Regions from separate parts of the Streptomyces hawaiiensis genome, predicted to be linked through region 1. Evidence: riboswitches for the same ligand, from Rfam matches in the RefSeq annotation. Region 1 holds a riboswitch; the other holds the start of a gene.

What was found. A riboswitch is a leader RNA that binds a small molecule or an ion and turns the genes downstream of it on or off. The one in region 1 is predicted to bind glycine.
Region 2: another riboswitch for glycine. It lies ahead of gcvT (glycine cleavage system aminomethyltransferase GcvT); the one in region 1 lies ahead of gcvP (aminomethyl-transferring glycine dehydrogenase).

The regions. Positions count from the first base shown of each region.
Region 1 is NZ_CP021978.1:1,517,318-1,520,716, reverse strand. Features, by position in the region: gene CEB94_RS07045 (DNA polymerase IV) at 1-683, shown strand, start outside; gene CEB94_RS07040 (PRC-barrel domain-containing protein) at 602-976, opposite strand; glycine riboswitch at 1,090-1,184, shown strand; gene gcvP (aminomethyl-transferring glycine dehydrogenase) at 1,360-3,399, shown strand, end outside.
Region 2 is NZ_CP021978.1:6,075,490-6,078,888, reverse strand. Features, by position in the region: gene CEB94_RS28210 (enhanced serine sensitivity protein SseB) at 1-432, opposite strand, end outside; gene CEB94_RS28205 (AAA family ATPase) at 536-1,204, opposite strand; glycine riboswitch at 1,426-1,525, shown strand; glycine riboswitch at 1,526-1,646, shown strand; gene gcvT (glycine cleavage system aminomethyltransferase GcvT) at 1,685-2,821, shown strand; gene gcvH (glycine cleavage system protein GcvH) at 2,925-3,302, shown strand; gene glyA (serine hydroxymethyltransferase) at 3,317-3,399, shown strand, end outside.

The sequences.
Region 1 (3,399 bases):
TCCACGACCGGACGCGGGTCGGGCTGGAGGTGCAGCGGCTCGCCGAGCGGTGCGTGCGGCGGCTGCGCGGGGCCGGCCTGTCCGGGCGGACCATCGTGCTGAAGGTGCGGCGCTACGACTTCTCGACGCTCACCCGGTCCGAGACGCTGCGCGGGCCGACGGACGATCCCGCCGTGATCCGTGAGGCGGCGGGCAGACTGCTGGACTCGGTGGACACGACGGGCGGGGTGCGGCTGCTCGGGGTGGGGGTCAGCGGGCTCGCCGACTACACGCAGGAAGACCTGTTCGCACAGGCGGCGGGGGAGCGGGCGGTCGCGGAGGGCCCCGTCGAGGAGCACGCCCCGGCGCCGGCCGAGGAGCAGCCGTCACTGGCCGAGCGGCGGTGGCCCGCCGGGCACGACGTGCGCCATGCCGAGTTCGGGCACGGATGGGTGCAGGGCAGCGGCCTGGGGCGGGTCACCGTACGGTTCGAGACGCCCTCCTCGGAGCCCGGGCGCGTGCGGACCTTCCGGGTCGACGATCCGGATCTGGAGGCGGCCGACCCGCTGCCGTTGGTGTTACGAGGGCCCGAAGAGGGAGACGGAGTGCCCGGGGCAGGGTCTCAGGCCGTCTCGTCGGTGCCCGCCAGCTTGCCGAAGTCGTGGTCCGGCAGCGGGGGCGGGGCGGCGACGTCGAGGCCGTAGTGGTGATAGAGCTGCAGTTCCTGCTCGGGGGAGAGGTGGCGGCCCACGCCGAAGTCGGGGGCGTCCTTGATCAGGGCGCGGTCGAAGGGGACGTGGAGGGAGCCCTCGATCAGTTCGCTGGGCTCCAGGGGGACGAAGGCGTCCCTGCTGAACAGGCCGGTGCGTATGGCCGCCCATTCCGGCTCGCCGGTGGCGTCGTCGAGGTAGACCTCGTCGATCGTGCCGATCCTGGTCCCGTTGCGGTCGAACGCCTTGCGGCCGATCAGGTTGCGCGGATCGATATCGGTTCGCACGGGCCCTCCACATGGTCGCACCTCATCCGTAAACACTACAAAACGGTACAAGCGGGGATGCGGCCACTCGAAGGTTCGTGCGTTGACCCCGCTGGTACGCTGGCAGCGGCTGTTGACACCGTGCGGGAGAGTCCTCCAGACGTCATGGAGGCGCCGAAGGAGCAAATCCTCCCCGGAATCTCTCAGGCTCACGTACCGCACGGACGAGGTCACTCTGGAAAGCAGGGCGGGTGTCGACGGCTTCCGCTCTCACCGACGGTGAAAGCCGGAGGCCTTCGGGCGATCCGGTGAAGCTCTCAGGTTGAGATGACAGAGGGGGAGGCCGTCCGGGTACCCGCGCCGTGGTGCCCCTCGAAGGTCGTGTCGACCAGGAGGCCTCCGTAATGACCGCCCACCGCACTCCGCTCTCCGAGCTCGAAGAGGCTGTCCCCTTCGAGCAGCGCCATATCGGCCCCGACCACGAGGCCTGCGCCAAGATGCTCGCACACGTCGGCTACGGCTCACTCGACGAGCTCACCGCCGCCGCGGTCCCGGCCGTGATCGCGAGCGCCGAGGCACTGGACCTGCCGGGCGCCCGCAGCGAGGCCGAGGTGATCGCCGAGCTGCGCTCGCTGGCCGACCGCAACCAGGTCCTCGGTTCCATGATCGGCCTCGGCTACTACGGCACGTTCACCCCGCCGGTCGTGATGCGCAACGTCATGGAGAACCCGTCCTGGTACACGGCCTACACGCCGTACCAGCCGGAGATCTCGCAGGGCCGGCTCGAGGCGCTGCTCAACTTCCAGACGATGGTCGCCGACCTGACCGGACTGCCGACCTCCGGCGCCTCCCTGCTCGACGAGGGCACCGCGGCCGCCGAGGCCATGGCGCTGTCGCGGCGTCTGGGCAAGAATAAGAAGGGTCTGTTCCTGGTCGACGCGGACGCGCTGCCGCAGACCATCGCCGTGATCCGGACCCGGGCCGAGCCGACGGGGGTCGAGGTCGTCGTCGCCGACCTCGGCGATGGCATCCCCGCCGAGGTCGCCGGGCGCGAGATCAACGGTGTGCTGATCCAGTACCCGGGCGCCTCCGGTGCGGTGCGGGACATCAAGCCGGTCATCGACCAGGCGCACGGGCTCGGGGCACTCGTCACCGTCGCCGCCGACCTGCTGGCGCTGACGCTGCTGAAGTCGCCCGGTGAGCTCGGCGCGGACATCGCCGTCGGGACGACGCAGCGCTTCGGCGTGCCCATGGGCTTCGGCGGACCGCACGCCGGCTATATGGCGGTCCAGGACAAGATGGCGCGCAGCCTGCCCGGGCGGCTCGTCGGCGTGTCCGTGGACGCCGACGGGAACAAGGCGTACCGGCTGGCGCTGCAGACGCGTGAGCAGCACATCCGCCGGGAGAAGGCCACCAGCAACATCTGCACCGCGCAGGTGCTCCTCGCGGTCATGGCCGGCATGTACGCCGTCTACCACGGCCCGCAGGGCCTGAAGGGCATCGCGCGGCGCACCCACCGGTACGCCACGGTCCTCGCCGCCGGGCTCGAGGGCGGCGGTGTCGAGGTCGTGCACGGCGCCTACTTCGACACTCTGACCGTGCGCGTCGAGGGCCGGGCCGCCGAGGTCGTGGCCGCCGCGCGGGACAACGGGGTCAACCTGTGGCCCGTGGACGCCGACCACGTCTCGATCGCCTGCGACGAGACCACGACGCGCGCTCAGCTGCGGGCCGTCTGGGCCGCCTTCGGGGTCGAGGGCGTCGTCGAGGCGCTGGACACGGCCACGGAGGACGGGCTTCCGGGCGCGCTGCTGCGGACCGACGACTACCTGACGCACCCCGTCTTCCATCAGCACCGCTCCGAGACCGCCATGCTGCGCTACCTGCGCCGGCTGGCCGACCGCGACTACGCGCTCGACCGGGGCATGATCCCGCTGGGCTCCTGCACCATGAAGCTCAACGCGACCACCGAGATGGAGCCGGTCACCTGGCCCGAGTTCGGGCAGATGCACCCCTTCGCGCCCGCCGGGCAGGCCGCGGGCTACCTCACCCTCATCCACGAGCTGGAGGACCGGCTCGCCGAGGTCACCGGCTACGACAAGGTGTCCCTCCAGCCGAACGCCGGCTCGCAGGGCGAGCTGGCCGGTCTGCTCGCCGTTCGCGGGTACCACCGGGCCAACGGGGACAAGCAGCGCACGGTATGCCTGATCCCGTCGTCCGCGCACGGCACCAACGCCGCCAGCGCGGTGATGGCGGGCATGAAGGTCGTCGTCGTGAAGACCGCCGAGGACGGCGAGATCGACGTCGAGGACCTGCGGGCGAAGATCGAGCAGTACCGCGACGAGCTGGCCGTGCTGATGATCACGTACCCCTCCACGCATGGCGTGTTCGAGGAGCACGTCGCCGACATCTGCGCCCAGGTGCACGAGGCCGGTGGCCAGGTCTAC
Region 2 (3,399 bases), 4.6 Mb from region 1:
GCCGGCCCGGCACAGCTCAGCCACGGCCGGCGGCGGGAGCGGGATGCCGACCACACCACCGGGGTTGACGGCTATGCCCGCGTGTGGGGGCAGGCCGCGGGCGAACTCCACGGCGGGCGCGATGGTGTACGACATGTGGGAGCCGGCGACCTGGCGGAACTGCTCCTCGGAGCTGAACACCGGCACGAACGCCTGGCCGTCGATCTCGATGCCGGGCAGGTCGAGGGGGCCGCTGTGCGGGCCGCCGCCGCTGGGCAGCGGGATCCATACGAAGCTCCGGCCGAGCACCTCGACGATCCGCCCGCCGGCCGCCGGTCCGGCGCTGAGGGAGGCCGAGAGCACCTCCTCCAGCTCGTTGCCGGGCCAACCGCCGTGCGGGTGGGTCTGCGTCTGCGCCGGAAAGTCCGCGGAGAAGTCCGCCGGGATGTCCATCTTCCTACCGCCTGCCTGGAACCACTGCTGTGGCTCAAAAGGCTAACGGCTCAGGGGCGCGAGGAGGCCGGCCTGTGGACGACGGGGCGGGCCCGGGGGCCCCTCAGCCCGTGAAGCCGATTCTGTGGAGCGCGTTCGCCGCGTCCCGGTCGGCCAGGACGGCCGAGCCGCAGCCGGAAGGGAGGTCGCCGCGTTCCACCGCGCGCAGGAGGCGGGTGCTGGCCGCGCGGTGGCGCAGGAACGCGTAGCGCGAGACACCGCGGCCCCGGTCGCGCTGGCCGGCCAGGGCCTGCTCGGGGGTGACGTCGAGGAGGAGCAGGTGGAGCGTGCCGCCGCGGCGGCGGGCCTCGCGGGCGAGCCAGCGGCGGACCCAGGCCTGCGTGCCGCAGTCGTGCACCACGATGCCCTCACCCGTGCGCAGGGCACGGCGCAGCCCGGCGTAGTGGGCGAGGCGGACGAGCGGGCGGTAGAGCGCGTACGGCAGGGCGCGCGGCATGCGGCGGGCCCAGCGGTCACGGGTGTCCTGGGAGTCGACGCGCCGGTCCGGTACCGCGCGCCGCATCAGCGTGGACTTGCCGCTGCCGGGCAGGCCCGTGACCACGACGAGGTCGCGGGGGCCGAACAGCAGCGCGTGCGGGCCGCGCCCGGCGCGGTCGCGCAGATCGCGGACGACCGGCGCCGGCACCGGGGCGCGGACCGCCCGGACCGGAGCGGCGGCCGGCTGCTCGGGCAGCGCCATGCCCGTCGTCGCGTACGCGGTGGTCCTGTTCACCGTGATCGTCCTCCCCTGGGGCCAGGTACGGAGTCCCATCCCCGCCGAGTGTAAAGAGAAGGTAATGCCGCAGGCCTCTCATTTACGTGCTTGTCCTGCAACAGGGCTGCTACAGGTCGCCGTGTCCGGCGGGCGGGACTCGTGCACTCCCTGGAAAGGTCCCCCTGCCGCGCCGGAAGGATGCGTGCAATGATGTGCGCGCCAACTGCATACCGGCCGTTTGAATCCGCGCGGGAGAGTCCCCAGCACCGCAAGAGCTGAGGCGCCGAAGGAGCAAGTCCCTCCCTTGAATCTCTCAGGCCCCGTTACCGCGCGGGCGAGGCACATCTGAAAAGCGGGCCGCCCCCTGTGTGCGACACGAGGCGTGGCCCCACCCAAGGTGCAAGCCAGGACCCGTGTGGTCATGGCGAACCTCTCAGGTTCCGATGACAGATGGGGAGGAACGACCTCGCCCGTCATTGCCTTGGGAGACGACCGACCGTGAGCAGTACAGGAGAACTCCGTCACACCGCGCTCGATGCCCTGCATCGTTCGCTCGGCGCGACGATGACCGACTTCGCCGGCTGGGACATGCCCCTGCGCTACGGCTCCGAGCGCGACGAGCACACCGCCGTGCGCACGAAGGCCGGGCTCTTCGACCTCTCCCACATGGGGGAGATCACCGTCACCGGCCCGCAGGCCGCCGCCCTCCTCGACTTCGCCCTGGTGGGCAACATCGGCGGTGTGAAGCCGGGCCGCGCCCGCTACACCATGATCTGCCGGGCCGACGGCGGCATCCTGGACGACCTGATCGTCTACCGGCTGGGCGAGACCGAGGCCGCTTCTTCCGAATACCTGGTCGTCGCCAACGCCTCCAACGCCCAGGTGGTCCTGGACGCGCTGACCGAGCGCGCCGCCGGCTTCGACGCCGAGGTGCGCGACGACCGGGACGCCTACGCGCTGATCGCCGTACAGGGTCCGCGGTCGCCGGGGATCCTGAAGTCCCTGACCGACGCCGACCTGGACGGCCTGAAGTACTACGCCGGGCTGCCCGGCACGGTCGCGGGCGTCCCGGCCCTGATCGCCCGGACCGGCTACACCGGCGAGGACGGCTTCGAGCTGTTCGTGAAGCCCGAGCACGCGGTGGAGCTGTGGCAGGCCCTGACCAAGGCCGGCGAGGGCGCCGGGCTGGCCCCGTGCGGCCTGTCCTGCCGCGACACGCTGCGCCTGGAGGCGGGCATGCCGCTGTACGGGCACGAGCTGAGCACCTCCCTCACGCCCTTCGACGCCGGGCTCGGCCGGGTGGTGAAGTTCGAGAAGGAGGGTGACTTCGTGGGGCGCGAGGCCCTGCGCGAGGCCGCCGCCCGCGCCGAGGCCCAGCCGCCGCGTGTGCTCGTCGGCCTGGTCGCCGAGGGCCGCCGGGTCCCGCGCGCCGGGTACGCGGTCGTCGTCGGCGGCGAGGTGATCGGCGAGGTCACCTCCGGCGCCCCCTCCCCCACCCTCGGCAAGCCGATCGCGATGGCGTACGTCGACGCCGCGCACGCCGCGCCCGGCACGACCGGAGTGGGCGTGGACATCCGGGGCAGTCACGAGCCGTACGAGGTCGTGGCGCTGCCGTTCTACAAGCGCCAGAAGTAGACACTGGCCAAAGGGCCGCGGCAGCGGCCCCGTGCCCGTCGTCCCAGCTCACCAGCAGTCCCCCCTTCCACAGCACTCCCGCGCGTACAGGAGAATCCAGGCCATGAGCAACCCCAAAGAGCTGCGCTACAGCAAGGAGCACGAGTGGCTGTCGGCCGCCGAGGACGGCGTCTCGACGGTCGGCATCACGGAGCACGCGGCCAACGCGCTCGGCGATGTCGTGTTCGTCCAGCTTCCCGAGGTCGGTGACTCCGTGTCCGCCGGCGAGACCTGCGGCGAGCTGGAGTCGACCAAGTCGGTGTCCGACCTGTACTCCCCCGTCTCCGGTGAGGTCACCGAGGTCAACGAGGACGTCGTGAACGACCCGTCGCTGGTGAACTCGGCCCCCTTCGAGGGCGGCTGGCTGTTCAAGGTGCGGATCACGGACGAGCCGGGCGACCTGCTCTCCGCCGACGAGTACACCGCGTTCTCCGCGGGCTGAGGAGTCGTAGCCGTATGTCCGTCCTGAACACACCCCTGCACGAGCTCGACCCGGCGGTCGCCGCCGCGGTCGACGCCGAGCTGCACCGTCAGCAGTC